2 regions of the Frankia alni ACN14a genome follow, and region 2 is predicted to be linked to the other one. Evidence: riboswitches for the same ligand, from Rfam matches in the RefSeq annotation. Region 2 holds a riboswitch; the other holds the start of a gene.
What was found. A riboswitch is a leader RNA that binds a small molecule or an ion and turns the genes downstream of it on or off. The one in region 2 is predicted to bind S-adenosylmethionine.
Positions count from the first base shown of each region.

Region 1 (8,157 bases), 2.7 Mb from region 2:
CCGGGCAGGCATGATGGCACGCGACCCGCCCGTCGCCCGGACCGCCAGCCGCCGCCCGGCCCCCGAGAGGACCGCCGCCATCCACCACGTCCCGCACCGCCTTGTGGCTGCGGCCACGGGCGGCCTGCTCGCCCTGGGCCTCGCCGTCGCCGCCTGCTCCCGGCACGACTCCGCCCAACCCGTAACGCCGACGCCGACCGGCGGTCCCGGCCGGGTTGGTGGCCCGGCCGGGACACGCGACCAGGTCGACGGGATGTGGGTGCTGCGGGACGTGCCCTACGCGCGGGTGTCGCCCGCCCAGCGGCTGGACCTCTACCTCCCCGAGGCACCCACCGCCGCCGGCGCACCGACCGCCGCCGCGACACCGTCCGCCGCCGGCGCACCTCGCGCCGAAGCGGGGCTGCCGGTGGTCATCACCATCCACGGCGGCGCGTTCGCGCTCGGCGACAAGCACGACGACCTGCCCGTGGTCCGATCCCTGGTGCGCGCCGGCTATGCCGTCGCCAGCCTGAACTACCGGCTCTCCGGTGAGGCCCGCTTCCCCGCCGCGGTCCAGGATGTCAAGGCCGCGGTGCGCTGGGTGCGCGCGCACGCCGCCGACCACGGTCTCGACCCGGACCGGATCGCGGCGAGCGGGGCGTCGGCCGGGGCGTACCTCGCGGTCATGCTGGGGACGACGCCGGGGGTCACGATGTACGACGACCCGGCGCTGGGCAACCCCGGCGTCTCCAGCGCCGTGCAGGCCGTCGTCGACTTCTACGGCCCGGTCAACTTCGGTTCCATGGACGACCAGCTTCGCGCGAACGAGCGCTGCGCCGCGTCCGACGCCGGGCACGACCGCCCCGACTCGCCGGAGTCCCGCTTCCTCGGCCGCACGGTGGCCGCCGCGCCCCAGCTCGTCCGGGTGGCGAGCCCCCTGAACTACCTCGGCCGCGCCCCCCTGCCGCCGTTCCTCATCGAGCATGGCGACGCCGACTGCACCGTGCCGCACCGCCAGTCCCTCGAGCTCGCCGGGGCGCTACGGGCCGCCGGCGCGCCGGCCGTCGAGGTCACGATCGTCCCCGGCGCCGGTCACGGTGGCGCGTTCCCGACCGCCGAGCGGATGCCCACCGTCCTCGCCTTCCTCTCCCGCACGCTCGGTCACTGACCCCCCCGCCACCCCCGCACCCACGTCACCGGCCAGCGCCGCTGGTGACCGCCACCCCTCCTCGCGCAGCAAGAACCACGATCGGGATCAAGGGTCCTCCGGCCCTGCCCGGCCCGGCCACCCGGCCTTCCCACGAGTGGCGTTCGGCGCGTCACCGCAGGTCACAGCACGGGCATGGTGGACGGTGTCGGGGATCACGGTGGCGAGAAGGGTGGCAACGATGGCGCAGACCGCAGGCCGCACGGACGGGGCAGGCCAGCCGAACGCTGACGGTCGGTCGGACGTCGTTCAGCCGGAGGCAGTTCAGCCAGATGCGGACGGCACGGGCGGCACAGGCGGCACAGGCGGCACAGGCGGCACAGGCGGCACGGACGGCACAGGCGGCACGGACGGCATCGTGGTGGGGGTCGACGGCTCGCCGGGGTCCGCCGCCGCCCTGCGCTGGGCCGTCGACGAGGGTGCGCGGCGCCACCTGCCGGTGACGGCGGCACTGGTCTGGGACGCCGTGGGGGAGCCGCGCGCGGTCTTCGACACCGCGGGCGTCGCCGACCGTGCGGGGCTGGCGCAGGCCGCGCGGCGGGTTCTGGCGGACACGGTGGCGGCGGTGCGCGTCCCCGACCCGGCGGTCACGGTGACCGAACGCGTCGAGGAGGGCAGCCCGGTGCCGGAGCTGCTGCGGATCGCGACCGGAGCGCGGCTCGTCGTCGTCGGCGAGCGCGGGCCCGGCGCGCTGCACCGGCTGGTGGCGGGGTCGGTGTGCCAGGGGGTCGTCCACCACGCACCGCTGCCCGTCGTCGTGGTACGCGGCGGCGCCGACCGGTCCAGCGCGGCGGCGGGCGCGGCCGACACGGCCGCTGCGGCGGCGACGTCGGTGGACGAACGTCCGGTGGTCGTCGGCGTCGACGGGTCTGCCGGTTCGCTGCGGGCGCTGCGCTGGGCGGTGCAGGCCGCCGCCGTGCGTAAGACCGCCCTGCGCGCCGTACATGCCTGGTATCTCGACGTGCCGGCGTACCTGGGGATCTACACGGACTTCGGCTCCGCGCTCGCCGAGCAGGCGCAGCACACCCTCGACGACGCCGTGAACACGATCATCGCCGAGCAGGGAGGCCGCCTGCCGGTCCAGGTGGTCAAGGAGACCGTCGCCGACAGCGCCGCCCGGGCCCTGCTGCGCGCCGCCGCCGACGCGCAGGTGCTCGTCGTCGGCAGCCGCGGCCACGGCGGGTTCGCGGAGCTGCTGCTGGGCTCGGTCAGCCACCAGTGCGTGGCGCACGCCCCCTGCCCGGTCGCCGTGATCCGCTAGGAGCGGGATGCGTCACTCGCGCCAGCGGGATAGTTCTGGTACAGATATTCTCTGTACCAGAACTAATCTTCTGACCTGGTGAGGCGCCATGAGCCCGTTGGCCGAGATCGTCGCCATCACCGCCGTCTGCGTGGCGTCCGGCTGCCTCGGCAGCCTGCTGGGACTCGGCGGCGGCACCTTCGTCGTGCCGATCCTGACGCTGGCCTTCGGCCTCGACGTGCGCCTGGCGATCGGCGCCTCGGTGATCTCCGTGGTCGCCGGCAGCGCCGCGGCGTCACCGCGCTACCTCGACGAGGGCTTCGCGAACCTGCGCGTCGCGGTCACCCTGGAGGTGGCGACGGTGAGCGGCGCCGTCGCCGGTGCGCTGCTCGCCGGGCATCTCGGCGCCCGCACGCTGTACACGGTGTTCGGGGTCGTGCTGGCCTTCAGCGCGGTGCAGATGCTGCGCAACCGGCAGGACCGCGCCGGCGCGGCCGTGCCGGACGACCGCATCGCCGACGCCCTGAGCCTGCACGGCACCGGAACCGGAACCGGTGCAACCAGCACCAGCACCGGCACCAGCAGCGGCAGCGGCGCCGGCACCCGAACGGCCGCCGGTACGGTCGTTCGCGACGTCCGTCCCTACCGGGTCACTCGCACCGCGACCGGCCTGACCATGATGACCGCCGCCGGAGCGGTCAGCGGCCTGCTCGGCATCGGCTCGGGGGCGATGAAGGTGCCGGCCATGGACCTCGCGATGCGGCTACCGCTCAAGGTCTCGACGGCGACGAGCAACCTCATGATCGGGGTGACCGGCGCGGCGAGCGCCGTGGTCTACCTGCAGCGGGGCGACGTCGTGCCGGCCCTGGCCGGCGCGGTGGCGCTCGGGACCGTCGTGGGCGCGCACCTCGGGTCGCGGCTGCTGGCGGTGGTACCCGTCGGGGCGTTGCGAGTGATCTTCCTCGTTGTCCTGCTCGTCATCAGCGTCCAGATGCTGCTGCGGGGCCTCGCGTGAGGGCGCTCCAATCGCCTGACCGGCGGTCCACCGGCCGGGCGTCGGAGCCGACGTCGCCGGCGGGGGCACCCGAGGCGGGTGCCCGTCAGGTCGCGCTGGTGCTGCGGATCGGTGGGGCGCTCGGAGCCGCGCTGGTGCTCGCCGGGCTCACACTCGCCGTCGCCCAGGGCGGCGCGAGCTGGCTGCACGGCCCGGGCGGGGATCCCCTCGGCGCCGACGCGGCGATGCGGCTGACCGACCTCAGTGGCGGGCTGCGCCACGGGCGGGCCGGCGCGGTCATCCTGCTCGGCACGATCGTCCTGGCGGCGACGCCGGCCGCCGGCGTGATCGCGGCCGGACTCGCCTGGTTGCGGGCGCGCCGGGGGTGGCTGGTCGGCGCAGCCGTCGTCGTGCTGCTACTGCTCGTCCTCGCCGGTGCCCTCGGCGCCGCCGAGTAGCGCGGCGGACGCTCAGCCGGCGCCGCTGGAGCGTCGGCGACGCGATGTGCGCGTGTCTGAGGGACAGTCCACGCGGCTGGACGCGGCCGCGTCCAGCCGGCAGGCCGATGCGCCTGCCGGCCGACCGGATGTCCATCGCCGATCCTCCCGCGCGGCGACGGCGAAATTCCATCGACAGCCGCGGGTGGGACGAGCATCGTGATCGCCGTGACCGACGAAGGCCCCGCGGCGACCCGCGGCGTGGTGCGCACCTACGACGCCGAGCGGGGCTGGGGCGTGATCGACGCGCCGGAAGTCCCGGGCGGCTGCTGGGTCCACTACTCGATGATCGAGATGGACGGCTACCGGGACCTCGTCGCGGGCAGGCAGGTGACGTTCCGCTGGGAGCCGGTTGCCAACCAGGACGGCTACCGGTTCCGGGCGCTCACCGTGTGGCCCGGGACGGGGTCGCAGGCCGCCGAGAAGGCGTGACCGTGCACGACGCGCCGCGAACCGCCCCCTGAAACGGACCTGGTTGTCTGGCCCGGCCTTACGTGGGGGTCGCGGGCCTTCAGCGGCCTACGCGCTCGTGGTGGGCACGCCGCAATACTCACCGCCTTTCGCCAGCAGACGCACCGCCGCGACGGCAGCGCCGCGGACGCCCACGTGATTCCGAGCTTTGCTAAGGTTTCTCCCACGTCTTGAGTGCCAGCGTTCAGCCCCGGCTTGCTGGCCGGCAACCCTCCTTATGCAGCGGGGTGCCCCGGGTGGTGACGAGGCCGCGGCAACCCCGCCGACGGCAAGTGCCGACCCTGTGAGGGTCCTACCAGGAGCGATGATGACGTCGATCATCTCTGCCGTGTCCCCGTCCCCTGCCCGGCAGGCCTGCCCCGACCAGCCGACCGGGCAGCGGATCGGCCGGGCACCCACCGGCGGCGAGCCCGCGGGTCACGAGCCCGCGGGTCACGAGCTCAAGGATCACGAGCTCACGGGCGCCGCCGAACTTTCGGACGCCCATCGGGTGCAGGGTGACCCGCCCGGTGCGCTGCTGGCGGTGCAGGGAGCGGGGCTGGGCGTGCCGCTGGTGGGCGGCGGCTGGGCGGAGTACGTCAACCTCGACCACGCGGCGAGCGCGCCGTGCCTGACCACGGTGGCCGAGCACGTCGCCCGGCTGCTGCCCTACTCGGCGAGCGTGCACCGCGGCGCCGGCTTCGCCTCCCAGGTGTGCACGACCCTCTACGAGGGCGCCCGGCGCGACGTCGCCCAGTTCGTCGGCGCCCGCGACGGTGACCTCACCGTGTTCACCCGCAACACCACCGATGCCGTGAACCTGCTCGCCCGGTGCCTGCCCGCCGCCGACGTGGCCGGCGGGGTCGTCGTGTTCGACGTGGAGCATCACGCGAACCTGCTGCCCTGGCGCGCCCGCGCGGGCTACCGGACCGTTGCCGCCCGGTCGACCCTGGCCGAGAGCCTCGCCGCGCTCGAGGCCGAGCTGAGGGCCGCGCCGACGGCCCTGCTCGCGGTGACCGGTGCCTCCAACGTCACCGGGGAGACGCCCCCGCTGGCCCGGCTCGCCCGCCTGGCCCACCGCGCCGGCGCACGCATCTTCGTCGACGCCGCCCAGCTCGCCCCGCACCGGCGCCTCGACATGGCCGCTGACGACGTCGACTACCTGGCGTTCTCCGGGCACAAGCTGTACGCGCCGTTCGGCGCAGGAGTGCTGGTTGGGCGGGCCGACTGGCTCGACGCCGCGCCCCCCTACCTGGCCGGCGGCGGCGCCGTCCGCGAGGTGAGCACCGACGCCGTCGACTGGGCCACCGGCGCGGCCCGGCACGAGGCCGGCACCCCCAACCTCGCCGGCGCGACCGCGATCGCCGCCGCGTGCCGCACGCTCGCCGCGCTCCCCCCGGGCGCCTGGGAACGCCACGAGGCGGGCCTGCGCGCGCGGCTGCTCGACGGGCTCGACGGGCTCGACGGTGTCGTGATCCACCGCATCTGGTCCGACCCCGAGACCATCCCGAACAGCACTGGCGGCCGGCGTACCGGTGACGGCGCCTGGCAGGACGCGGTCGGCGTCGTCACGTTCTCGTTGCCCGGGCACGACCCGGCCCGGGTGTCGGCGTACCTGTCGGCCGAGCACGGCATCGGGGTGCGCGCCGGCCGATTCTGCGCGCACCCGCTGCTGGCTCGGCTGGGTGCGCCGGGCGGGGCGCTGCGCGCCAGCATCGGCGTGGGCACGACCGCCCACCACATCGATCGACTGATCGCCGCGGTGGCACGGTACCTGCGGGTCGGGCCCGGCTGGGGCTACGCCCTGCGCGACGGGCAGTGGCAGCCGACCCCGGACGATCGGCGGCTGCCGGACTGGGCCGAGGAGTACGCGGCCGCGGCCGTCCACGACCTCCCGGCCGCGCCCTGCGGGACCTGACGACCTCGGCGACCCGGCGCCGGCCGGCTCCGGGCGGTCAGGGCCACCGTCCGTCCGGGGCCTGGCGGACGCTCCCGGTCGGACGCTCCCGGGCGGTTGGCGGCTCGCCCACCATGCGCCGGGTCACGCCGAGGCCCGGGCCTCCGGGTCGGGCTCCTGGGTGACCGCCACCAGCAGCTCCTCGGCGCTGGACGGGACGAGTCCGTCCGACCTGCCGGCGAAGTAGCGGCGGGCGAGGCTCGCCGCCGACACGTGCCGTGCGCCGCTCAGGCCGGCGTCGCGGGCCAGCGCCAGCATCTCCTCCGGAACGAAGAAGCTGATGAAGGGCGTGCCGGCGGCACGCGCGGCGCGCTCGGTCGCCTCCCGCACGGGACGTTCCGCCGGTTCGACGAGCTCCAGCGGCAGCATGAACGACATGGCCAGGGTGGAGCCGGGGGCAAGGGCCGCGACCTGGCGCAGCGTGGCCGCGGTCGCGTCCCTGGTGAGGTACATGACGACGCCGGCGGAGGCGACCACCGCCGGGCGACCCGCGTCGAAACCGGCGCCCACCAGGCCCTGCCACCACGACTCGCCCGCCTCGAAGTCCACGGGCACGAACCGCAACCAGGGCGGGACGCCGAAACCGAGCTCGGTCAGCCGCCGCCGCTTCCACTCCTGCGGACCCGGCCGGTCGACCTCGAACACCCGCATGCCGGCGGCGAGCTGCGGCCGACGTTGGGCGAAGGTGTCCAGGCCGGCACCGAGGATGACGTACTGGTCGACGCCGAGGCCGGCCTGCTCGACGACCAGATCCTCGATGACACGTGCCCGCGCCACGATGGAGGCCCGGGTGCGGCGGGTGGTGGAGGGGTCCATGTCCGGGCGGCGCGGCCATCCGTCGGCCGGGGCCGCCAGCCGCAGGCCGAGCTCGTCCTCGAACACGTGCGGCGGCGGGTCGGCCTGGACGTGGACAGCCCGCCACAACGCGACCCGCACCGCCGTGCTGTCCGGCTCCGCGGTTCGCAGCCCGTTGGTCATCATGCCGCTCCTCTCGACGATCCGTCTGCGGCGGCGCCCGGTGTAGTGCTTCACCGCGCGGATGGGCCTCAGCGCGCGAGCGCACGTCGATCGATTCGGGTGGCCGCTTGGTAGGATGCTAGCATTCTAAGATGTACCGAGCTCGCCCAGAGACGCACAATGTTCCCGGCCGAGGAGGCGACCCATCGCCGGAGGGAACGCCCGAGGCGCGCGCCGAACCCGGCACGGGGTGCTCCTCCGACGACGGGACGTAGAGAGCACCGGCGCCACACGGCCCGATCACGACCCAGGGTTACAGCTTTCCGCACCCATGGTCACCGTGGTCGAAACTCACCTTTTATCGACCCGAAACCCCCCGTCGACCGCCGAGCTGGACAGTGTTGGCGTGATGAACATCGGAACGTCCGCGGACGCCACCTGGCGTGGCGCGGTCGCCCGGTGCCCCAAGACGATGGAGCACGGCCCCTGCGGAGGGGTCCGGTCCGACGGTCGCTGCGAGGTCCCGGATTTCGGTCGGTGCCCCTTCCTGGACGCCCTCGCCGCCTGGCCGTACCCCGCCCCGCCCGCCGTCGCCCCGTCGCTCGTCGCCCCGCCAGTGGCCGCCGGATCCGTCGCGGCCTTGTCCCCGGCCGTTCCTGCGTCCGACGCGCCGGACGCCGCGAGCCGACCGGCCCTCTCCGCACCGGCCCGGCCCGCACCGGCCCGCGCCGCCGCGGCGGCGGCGTTCGTCGCGGCCGCGGCGGTGCGACCGGTGATCGTGGCCGACCTGCCGGCGGCGGCGCTGTCCGCGGACAGCCTGCGCGCGTGCGGCGCCCAGCTCGCACCGGTGGCCGACGCCTGCCTCATCGGCGATCA
Region 1 covers NC_008278.1:4,604,646-4,612,802, forward strand. The annotation lists gene FRAAL_RS18540 (alpha/beta hydrolase) at 11-1,147, shown strand; gene FRAAL_RS18545 (universal stress protein) at 1,545-2,447, shown strand; gene FRAAL_RS18550 (sulfite exporter TauE/SafE family protein) at 2,536-3,441, shown strand; gene FRAAL_RS18555 (DUF1634 domain-containing protein) at 3,438-3,878, shown strand; gene FRAAL_RS18560 (cold shock domain-containing protein) at 4,086-4,349, shown strand; SAM riboswitch class IV at 4,555-4,669, shown strand; gene FRAAL_RS18565 (aminotransferase class V-fold PLP-dependent enzyme) at 4,717-6,285, shown strand; gene FRAAL_RS18570 (class I SAM-dependent methyltransferase) at 6,409-7,305, opposite strand; gene FRAAL_RS18575 (methylenetetrahydrofolate reductase C-terminal domain-containing protein) at 7,691-8,157, shown strand, end outside.
Region 1: it holds a riboswitch for S-adenosylmethionine, as region 2 does, so the genes downstream of both, FRAAL_RS18565 (aminotransferase class V-fold PLP-dependent enzyme) here and thrC (threonine synthase) in region 2, are expected to answer to the same signal.

Region 2 (8,157 bases):
TGAGCGACCCGCGACACCCCCGAGCGGCCCACGGCCGACACGCCGTTCCCACCTGACACCGACCCGTCCCCTCCCCCACGCCGACCCCCGAGGACGGGACCCGCTCGTCCGGGCTCAGATCCGACCGGCGGGACGCCCGCCGGCGCGAGGTGACGCGCCGGCACCGGAACGGGCCGCGCCGGGCGGCATCCCGGGATGTCCGGGACTGCCACCGGACGGTGCCGGTCGCCGAGTTGCCGAGGGTGACCACGGTCAAGGCCACCGATCGTGCGATCTCTCGGCAACTCGCGCGGCTGCCCTACCCGGCCGCCTCCCGACCGGGCCGCCTCCCGACCGAACCGCCTCCCGACCGGGCCGCGTCGGGGAACACCGCCGCCTGGGCCGCCGCGGCGGCGACGGCGAGCAGGGCGTCGCGGTCGTCGGCCGGCGCGGTGCGGTTTCGGCGGCGGTGACCGCAGCGCTCGCAGGCGTGGGTGAGCATCACGTCATGCGTGCGGGCCTCGACGGCCACCGGGCGCATCACCCCACCGCAGGCGGCCGCGCGGTCGCCGGGATGCACGTCGACGTGGCGCGAGCACAGGCAGGCCGGGCAGTGGTTGGTGTATCCGTCGCCGCGCACGGCGGTCCCACAGACGAGGCAGTCGAAGTCCTCCGTGGTGCGGGTGAATCGCCGGCTCACCGGTCCAGCGTAGCCATCGGCCGCCGGGCGGCACGGTGCGCACGGTCCGCGGACCCGGACCGCGCAGAATGCACCGCAATCGGCTCGGCCCGGTGTGCAACGAGCTCGGGTGGCGGTCATCGGCCGGAACGTGTGTTCCCGGAGACGACCGGGGATGTCGGACCCACAGGATGAAATAGTGGGCGGCGAACCATACCGGGCGTGGCGTGACCGCGCCCGACCGCGCTCGTCATCCCGGATGCGTCCCGAGGAGGTCCCGCTGTGCAGGCAGCTCAACCCCTGCCGCCCGAGGAACCCGGGCGGACGAGCACCCCGGCCGCGGAGCTGTCCGACCGCGACCGTCGCATTCTTCGCTTCGAGCAGGGCTGGTGGCGTCATCCGGGGGCGAAGGAGGAGGCGATCCGCGCCGAGTTCGGCCTGTCCTCGACCCGCTACTACCAGATCCTCAATCGACTGATCGACTCGGACGCGGCGCTGATCACCGATCCGATGCTCGTCCGGCGGCTGCGCCGGCTGCGCGAGCAGCGCCGGGCCGCCAGGTCCGGCCGCCGGGACCGGAACGAGGAGTAGAGCTCCGCATGACGCATGGCACGAGCGCGCCACCGCGACGCCGCCCCCCGGGCCGGCGCGCGGACCGGCTGCACGCCGTGGCGGCGGGGGCCGTCGCCGTCCTCGCCGTGCTCGCGGGCATCCTGCTGGTGAACCTGGTCAACGGCTCGTCCGACCCCGAGCGGCCGAAGCCGGTCGCGGCGCCCGCCCACACCCCGGACGACGCCGGCCCGAGCCCGTCGGCCTCGGCGCACCGCACGACGCCCGCGGCCTCGCCGACCCGCCGCCCGAGCCCGGCCGCGACGACGCCGCCCGCCGAGCGCCCGCCGTCCCCGACACCCGCGCCGCCGCCGGCAGCGCAGAGCCACCGGCCCACCGTGACGGCGCCGGTGGTCGTGCTGAACAACTCCCGGGTCTCCGGCCTCGCGGAGGTCGCGGCCGGGCGGGTCGAGGCGGCCGGGTTCACCGTCGAGCGGACCGGGAACTTCCAGTCGGTCTACAACGTGCCGGTCTCGACGGTGTTCTACGACGACGACGACGCCGCGGCCGCCCAGGCGCTCAAGGACGCCGTCCCGGGCATCGAGAAGATCGTCCCTCGCTCGCAGACGAGGATCGTCTCCACCGACACCCTGATCCTCGTCATCACTCGCGACTTCCCCGCCGACCCGGAAAAATGATCAGTGATCGTCCCGCCTGAGACATCCCCCGGTGGGAATGTCCGCCGGCCCTCGACCATCGACGACATCGACCCCGGGAAGGCTCCGTGAGCGATTCCGCCCCGCACAGCACGCCAGCGCCCCGCACCCCCGCCGGGGGTGCCGGGCTCGCCGCCCTGCTCACCGCGCCCGACCGCGCGCTGATCGCCCTCGACTACGACGGCACGCTCTCCCCGATCGTCGCCCGCCCGGCCGACGCCGTCCCCGCACCCGGGGCGATCGAGGCACTGCGCCGCATCTCCCGCGCGGTGGGCACGCTGGCAATCATCACCGGGCGGCCGGTCGACGCGCTGCTGGAGCTGACCGGGCTGGAGAAGCTTTCCGACCTCGGCGAGCTGGTCATCCTCGGCCAGTACGGACTGCAGCGGTGGGATTCGCAGTCCCGGGCGATCACCAGCCCGGAGCCGTTGCCGGGCGTGGCCGCCGTCCGCGCCGCGCTGCCCGAGCTGCTGCGCGACGCCCCCGCCGGCACGGTCGTCGAGGACAAGCACCAGGCGCTCGTCGTGCACGTGCGCCGCACCGCCGACCCGGACGCGGCGCTGGCCGCGCTCGCCCCGGCGCTGACGACGCTGGCCGAGGAGCACGGGCTGGAGGCCGCCCCCGGCAAGAAGGTGCTGGAGCTGCGCCCGCCCGGCCACGACAAGGGGGGCGCGCTGCGCGAGCTCGTCGCCGCCCGCGGAGCACGCTCGGTGCTCGTCGCCGGGGACGACTACGGCGACCTGCCCGCCTTCTCCGCCGTCGACGAGATGCGGGCGGGCGGGCTGCCCGGCATCTCGGTGTGCAGCGACAGCCCCGAGGTCCCCGCCGTGTTGCGGGAGCGCGCCGACCTGGTCGTCGGCGGTCCCGCGGGCATGGTCGCGCTGCTGGAGGTGCTCATCGAGCGTCTCGGCGGCTGATCGGTGCGTCGGGGCGGTCGGCGGCGAGGGCGTCGAGCTGGTCGGTGAACCAGACCCGCGGTGGCAGCCGGCCCGCCACGGCGGCGAGCTCGCCGGCGCGGCGCCGGCGGTCGGCCGCGGGCATCGTCAGCGCCGCGTGCAGGGCCTGCGCCGTCGCCTGGATGTCGAACGGGTTGATCACCAGCGCAGCCCTGCCCATCTCCGCGCAGGCCCCCGCCTCCCGGGACAGCACCAGCACGGCGTCGCGCCGCGACACGACCGGCCCCTCCTTCGCGACGAGGTTCATCCCGTCCCGGATCGGGTTGACGACGAGCACCTCGGCCAGCGAGAGCGCGGCGATCGACCGCGGGTAGTCGTCGGTGATCTCCAACCGCAGCGGCAGCCACGTGTCGGTGGCGAACTCGTCCTCGATCTCCGCGGCGAGCCGCTGCACCGCGGCCGTGTACTCGCGGTACTCCGGCAGGTCGTGCCGCGACGGGTAGGCGCAGACGAGGTGCATCACCTTGCCGCGCCACTCCGGGCGGGTCCGCAGCAGCTCGCGGTAGGCGGCGAGGCCGCGCACGATGTTCTTGGACAGCTCGGTGCGGTCGACCCGGACGATCAGGCGCCTGCCCTCGGCCAGCTCGACGAGCTCCGCGGCCCGGGCGGCGACGTCGGACGCGTCGGCCCGGTCGCGCAGCTCGTCGGCGTCGACGCCGAGCGGGTGCACGCCGATGCGCACCGTGTGCCCGGCTCCCGCCGCCCCGGCGGGCGGCGCCACCGTGATCGAGCGTCCCTCGACCCGCACACCGAGCAGACCGCGGGCGCACTCGGTGAAGGCGTCGGCCCACGCGTCGGTGAGGAACCCCAGCCGGTCGGCGCCGAGCATGCCGCGCAGGATCTGCTCGCCGACGTCGTCGGGCAGCATCCGGAAGTACTCCGGCGGCGCCCACGGGGTGTGGCTGAAGTGGCCGATGCGCAGGTCCGGGCGCAGCCGGCGCAGCTGCCCGGGGACGAGGGTCAGGTGGTAGTCCTGGACGAGCACCGAGGCGCCCGGAGCGGCCTCGTGCGCCAGCGCCTCGGCGAACATCGCGTTGTACGCCTCGTAGGCCGCCCAGTCGCGGCGGAACGACGGGTCGAACACCGGCTGCGAGGCCGGGGCGTAGAGCAGGTGCTGGATGAACCACAGGATGCGGTTCGCGACCGCGTTGTAGGCCCGGTCGAACACGACCCGGTCGACGTCGAGCATCCGCACGGCCGTGCCGCCGGTGTCGTGGCCGGCGAGGTCGAGCCGGCCGGCCGGTGCGGCGCGCACGGCGCGCCGGTCGGCGTCGCCGAGCGCGGCGCACACCCAGACCATCGGCAGGGCGTCGGGCGGGGCGTCGGCCGCCGCCTGCCCCAGACCGCTGACCAGCCCGCCCGCCCCCCGGCGCAGCACCAGCTCCCCGCTGTCACCGGTGGCGAAGGCGACCGGCCCCCGGTTGGAGGCGACCAGCACCCGCGCCGTCCCCAGCGGTGAAGGACCCCCCGACGTGCCCTGCTCGGCTTCCCGCGTCCGCTGCACACTGCGGAGGGTAGGCCATCCGGGCGGCCTTCCAGGCCGGACCGCCGGCCACACCGCGGCCATCCGGCGCGGATTCCGGCGGATATGGCCGGAGATCGTCCGTCCGGTGTCCGAACACCGTCCGGTCGGCCAACACCGGGCGAACCCTCCCTGAACCGGCGTCGGACCGGCCGTGAACCAGCGTCGGACCGGCCGTGAACCAGCATCGAACCGCCTGCGAACGCGCCTGGAACAGGAGGGGCGCTGCCGGCGAGCGGGTCAGGCGGCGACGGCCGTGCGCACGGCGCTCGCCCACCCCGCGCCGACCGTGCCCGCCTCGACGGTGACGTTGTCGTACCGCTCGAGCAGGGCGGTGATGTCGGGGTGGCGAAGCGCGTTGGCGACCAGGTGCATGCGGCCGACATGCGGGGCCATCGCCAGGTCGCTGGCCGAGTCGCCGATCGCGATCGCCTCGGCCGGGGACACGCCGCGCCGTTTGAGGTCGTAGGCCACCGCGTCGCCCTTGCCCACCCCGTCGGGGACGAGGTGGTAGACGTGCGGCGCGACGCCCAGCCCGGGCATGTGGGCGGGCGAGATCAGACCGTTGTCACGCATGCTCAACCAGGCGAAACCGGTCTCGGCGAGCCAGCCGTCGACCTCGGGGACGTCGATGCGACCGCGGAGCATGACGTCGACCTCGCGGCCGGCGTGCCAGGGGGTGTGCAGCTCCAGGCGGCCCGGGTAGTTCTCGATCAGCCGGTCGAGCAGCGACGCGGGGACCTGGTCGAAGTCCGGCGGCATGGCGCCGCGCAGGATCTCGCTGTCCCGCCCGTCGTTCCAGCCGACGATGGCGCCGAGCTCCCCGATGAAGCCGTCCGCGCCGAAGATCTGCGCCGCCTCGACGAGCTGGGGCCGAGTGCGGCCGCTGACCAGCACCAGCGCGATGCCGGCCGCGTGCAGCTCGGCGAGCGCCTGCGCCGGGTCCAGGGTGATCGCCCCGCCCTCGGCGCGGAAGAAGCAGCCCTTCGGGCCGACCATCGTGCCGTCGAGATCGGTGTAGACGACGCGAATACTCACTGTCACGGACTCCCTGGTCTGCAAGGTGGGTCGGCCCGCCGGCACCGACCGCCCGGGCACCGGGCGCGAGCGGCGGTCGCCGGACGCGGTCCGGCGTTCCCGGTGCCGGTGGACGTGCCCGGCCCCGGTGACCGTGCCCGGGGCGCCGAGGAACGTCGATGAACATTGTGGGGCCGCGGCGGGCCGCACCCGACGAAACACGATCTCATGAGCGTGAACCACGAAACACCGGTGCACGATCTCCGGCACTCGGTCTACAGTACGGACAGACAACTTCATCTGGCTCATCCAGAGGGGCAGAGGGAACGGCCCAGTGAAGCCCCGGCAACCACCCGCATCCGATGCGTGGCAGGTGCTAATTCCGACCCGTGGCAGGTTGCCCCGGGAAAGATGAGGAGCTTCTTCATGACTCTCGCGCCCGAGCGTGCCGACACTCCCGCCCTCGACGTCGCGAACCCCGCGGTCGGACTGTCCTGTCGCCACTGCGGCGCCACCTACCCCCTCTCCCCGTCCCACGTGTGCGTGGAGTGCTTCGCCCCGCTGGAGATCTCCTACGACCCCGACCTGCTCGGCCGGGTCACCCGGGAGTCCATCGAGCGTGGGCCGGCCAACCTGTGGCGCTACGTCGGCCTGCTGCCCGCGGGGCACGACCCGGCGCGCCGGGTGTCGCTCGGCGCCGGCTGGACGCCGCTGCGCCCGGCCCCGCGCCTGGCCGCCGAGCTGGGGATGAAGACCCTCTACGTCAAGGACGACAGCGCCAACCCGACGCACTCGTTCAAGGACCGCGTCGTCTCGGTGGCGCTGAGCGCCGCCCGCGAGCTCGGCTTCACCACGGTGGCCTGCGCCTCGACCGGCAACCTCGCCCAGTCCGTGGCCGCGCACGCCGCCGGGGCCGGGCTGCGCTCGGTGGTGCTGGTGCCGCACGACCTGGAGGCCGGCAAGACCGTCTCCACCGGCGTGTACGGCGGGACCCTCGTCGCGATCCAGGGCAACTACGACGATGTCAACCGGCTGTGCAGCGAGCTGGCCGGCGAGTACGAGTGGGCGTTCGTCAACGTCAACGTCCGCCCGTTCTACGCCGAGGGCTCCAAGACGCTGGGTTACGAGGTCGCCGAGCAGCTCGGCTGGCGGCTTCCCGAGCAGGTCGTCGTGCCGATCGCGTCCGGCTCCCTGCTGACCAAGGTCGACAAGGCGTTCGGCGAGCTCGGCAAGCTGGGCCTGGTGGAGCCGACGCCGTACCGGGTCTTCGGCGCGCAGGCCGCCGGCTGCAACCCGGTGGCCGCGGCGTTCGCCCGCGGGGTCGACACGGTTGCCCCGGTGCGACCGTCGACGATCGCCAAGTCGCTGTCCATCGGCAACCCGGCCGACGGCCCGTACGCCCTCGACGTCGCCCGCCGCACCGGCGGTGCGATCACGGACGTCAGCGACGACGAGATCCTCGAGGGCATGCGGCTGCTGGCCCGTACCGAGGGCATCTTCGGCGAGACCGCCGGCGGCGTCACGGTCGCGAACCTGCGCCGCCTGCTGCGCGAGGGTCTGCTCGACCCGGCCGCCGAGACCGTCATCTACAACACCGGCGACGGGCTGAAGACCCTCGACCCGCTGGTCGAGACCGGCGGCCCGACGGCCACCATCAAGCCGTCGCTGCGTGCCTTCGAGGCCGCCGGCCTCGGCGACGACTGACCCCGCCGGCCTCGGCGACACTGACCGCCCCGGCGCCCGGCGCCGATGCCGCGGCCTGTCGGCTGGCCGACACCGGGCCGGCAGCCGGCGCGTCGCGGCCCTGCCACGCGGCCTGACCGGGGGCGTCGCCGTGCCGCGCCCGGTCGCGCAGCGGGCCGTGGAGGCCGCGGTGCGCAACACGGAGAAGCGGCGGCGAGCTTGCACTCTCCCATGCCGAGTGCTAAACAGGACTTGGCACTCTCACCTAGGGAGTGCCAAGGCTGAAACGGCGAGGCTGCCCGTTCCGCCCGGCGTCCACGGTGGTTGCACCGAGGTCGGAGCCGGCGGGAGCCGTCCGTCGCGGGCGTCGTTGTGGCCAGGCCATCGAACCTGCCATCCCACTGGGAGGACCCAGAAACCATGCCGAAGATCATTGCCTTCGATGAGGAGGCTCGGCGCGGCCTGGAGCGCGGCATGAACCAGCTGGCCGATGCGGTCAAGGTCACGCTCGGTCCGAAGGGTCGCAACGTCGTTCTGGAGAAGAAGTGGGGCGTCCCCACGATCACCAACGACGGTGTGAGCATCGCCAAGGAGATCGAGCTCGAGGACCCGTACGAGAAGATCGGTGCGGAGCTCGTCAAGGAAGTCGCGAAGAAGACCAACGACGTCGCGGGTGACGGCACCACCACCGCGACGATCCTGGCCCAGGCCCTGGTGCGTGAGGGTCTGCGCAACGTGGCCGCCGGTGCGAACCCCCTGGGCCTGAAGAAGGGCATCGAGGTCGCCGTCGAGCGGGTCTCCGAGGAGCTGTCGAAGCAGGCCAAGGAGGTCGAGACCAAGGAGCAGATCGCCTCGACCGCCTCGATCTCCGCCGGTGACTCCGCGATCGGCGGCCTGATCGCCGAGGCGCTGGACAAGGTCGGCAAGGAAGGCGTCGTCACCGTCGAGGAAAGCAACACCTTCGGCCTCGAACTCGAGCTCACCGAGGGCATGCGCTTCGACAAGGGCTACATCTCCCCCTACTTCGTCACCGACGCCGACCGTCAGGAAGCCGTC
Region 2 covers NC_008278.1:7,299,637-7,307,793, forward strand. The annotation lists gene FRAAL_RS29220 (Glu/Leu/Phe/Val family dehydrogenase) at 1-3, shown strand, start outside; gene FRAAL_RS29225 (RNHCP domain-containing protein) at 299-679, opposite strand; gene FRAAL_RS29230 (DUF3263 domain-containing protein) at 941-1,249, shown strand; gene FRAAL_RS29235 (LytR C-terminal domain-containing protein) at 1,258-1,905, shown strand; gene otsB (trehalose-phosphatase) at 1,992-2,840, shown strand; gene FRAAL_RS29245 (alpha,alpha-trehalose-phosphate synthase (UDP-forming)) at 2,818-4,317, opposite strand; gene FRAAL_RS29250 (HAD hydrolase family protein) at 4,642-5,439, opposite strand; SAM riboswitch class I at 5,721-5,836, shown strand; gene thrC (threonine synthase) at 5,845-7,122, shown strand; gene groL (chaperonin GroEL) at 7,522-8,157, shown strand, end outside.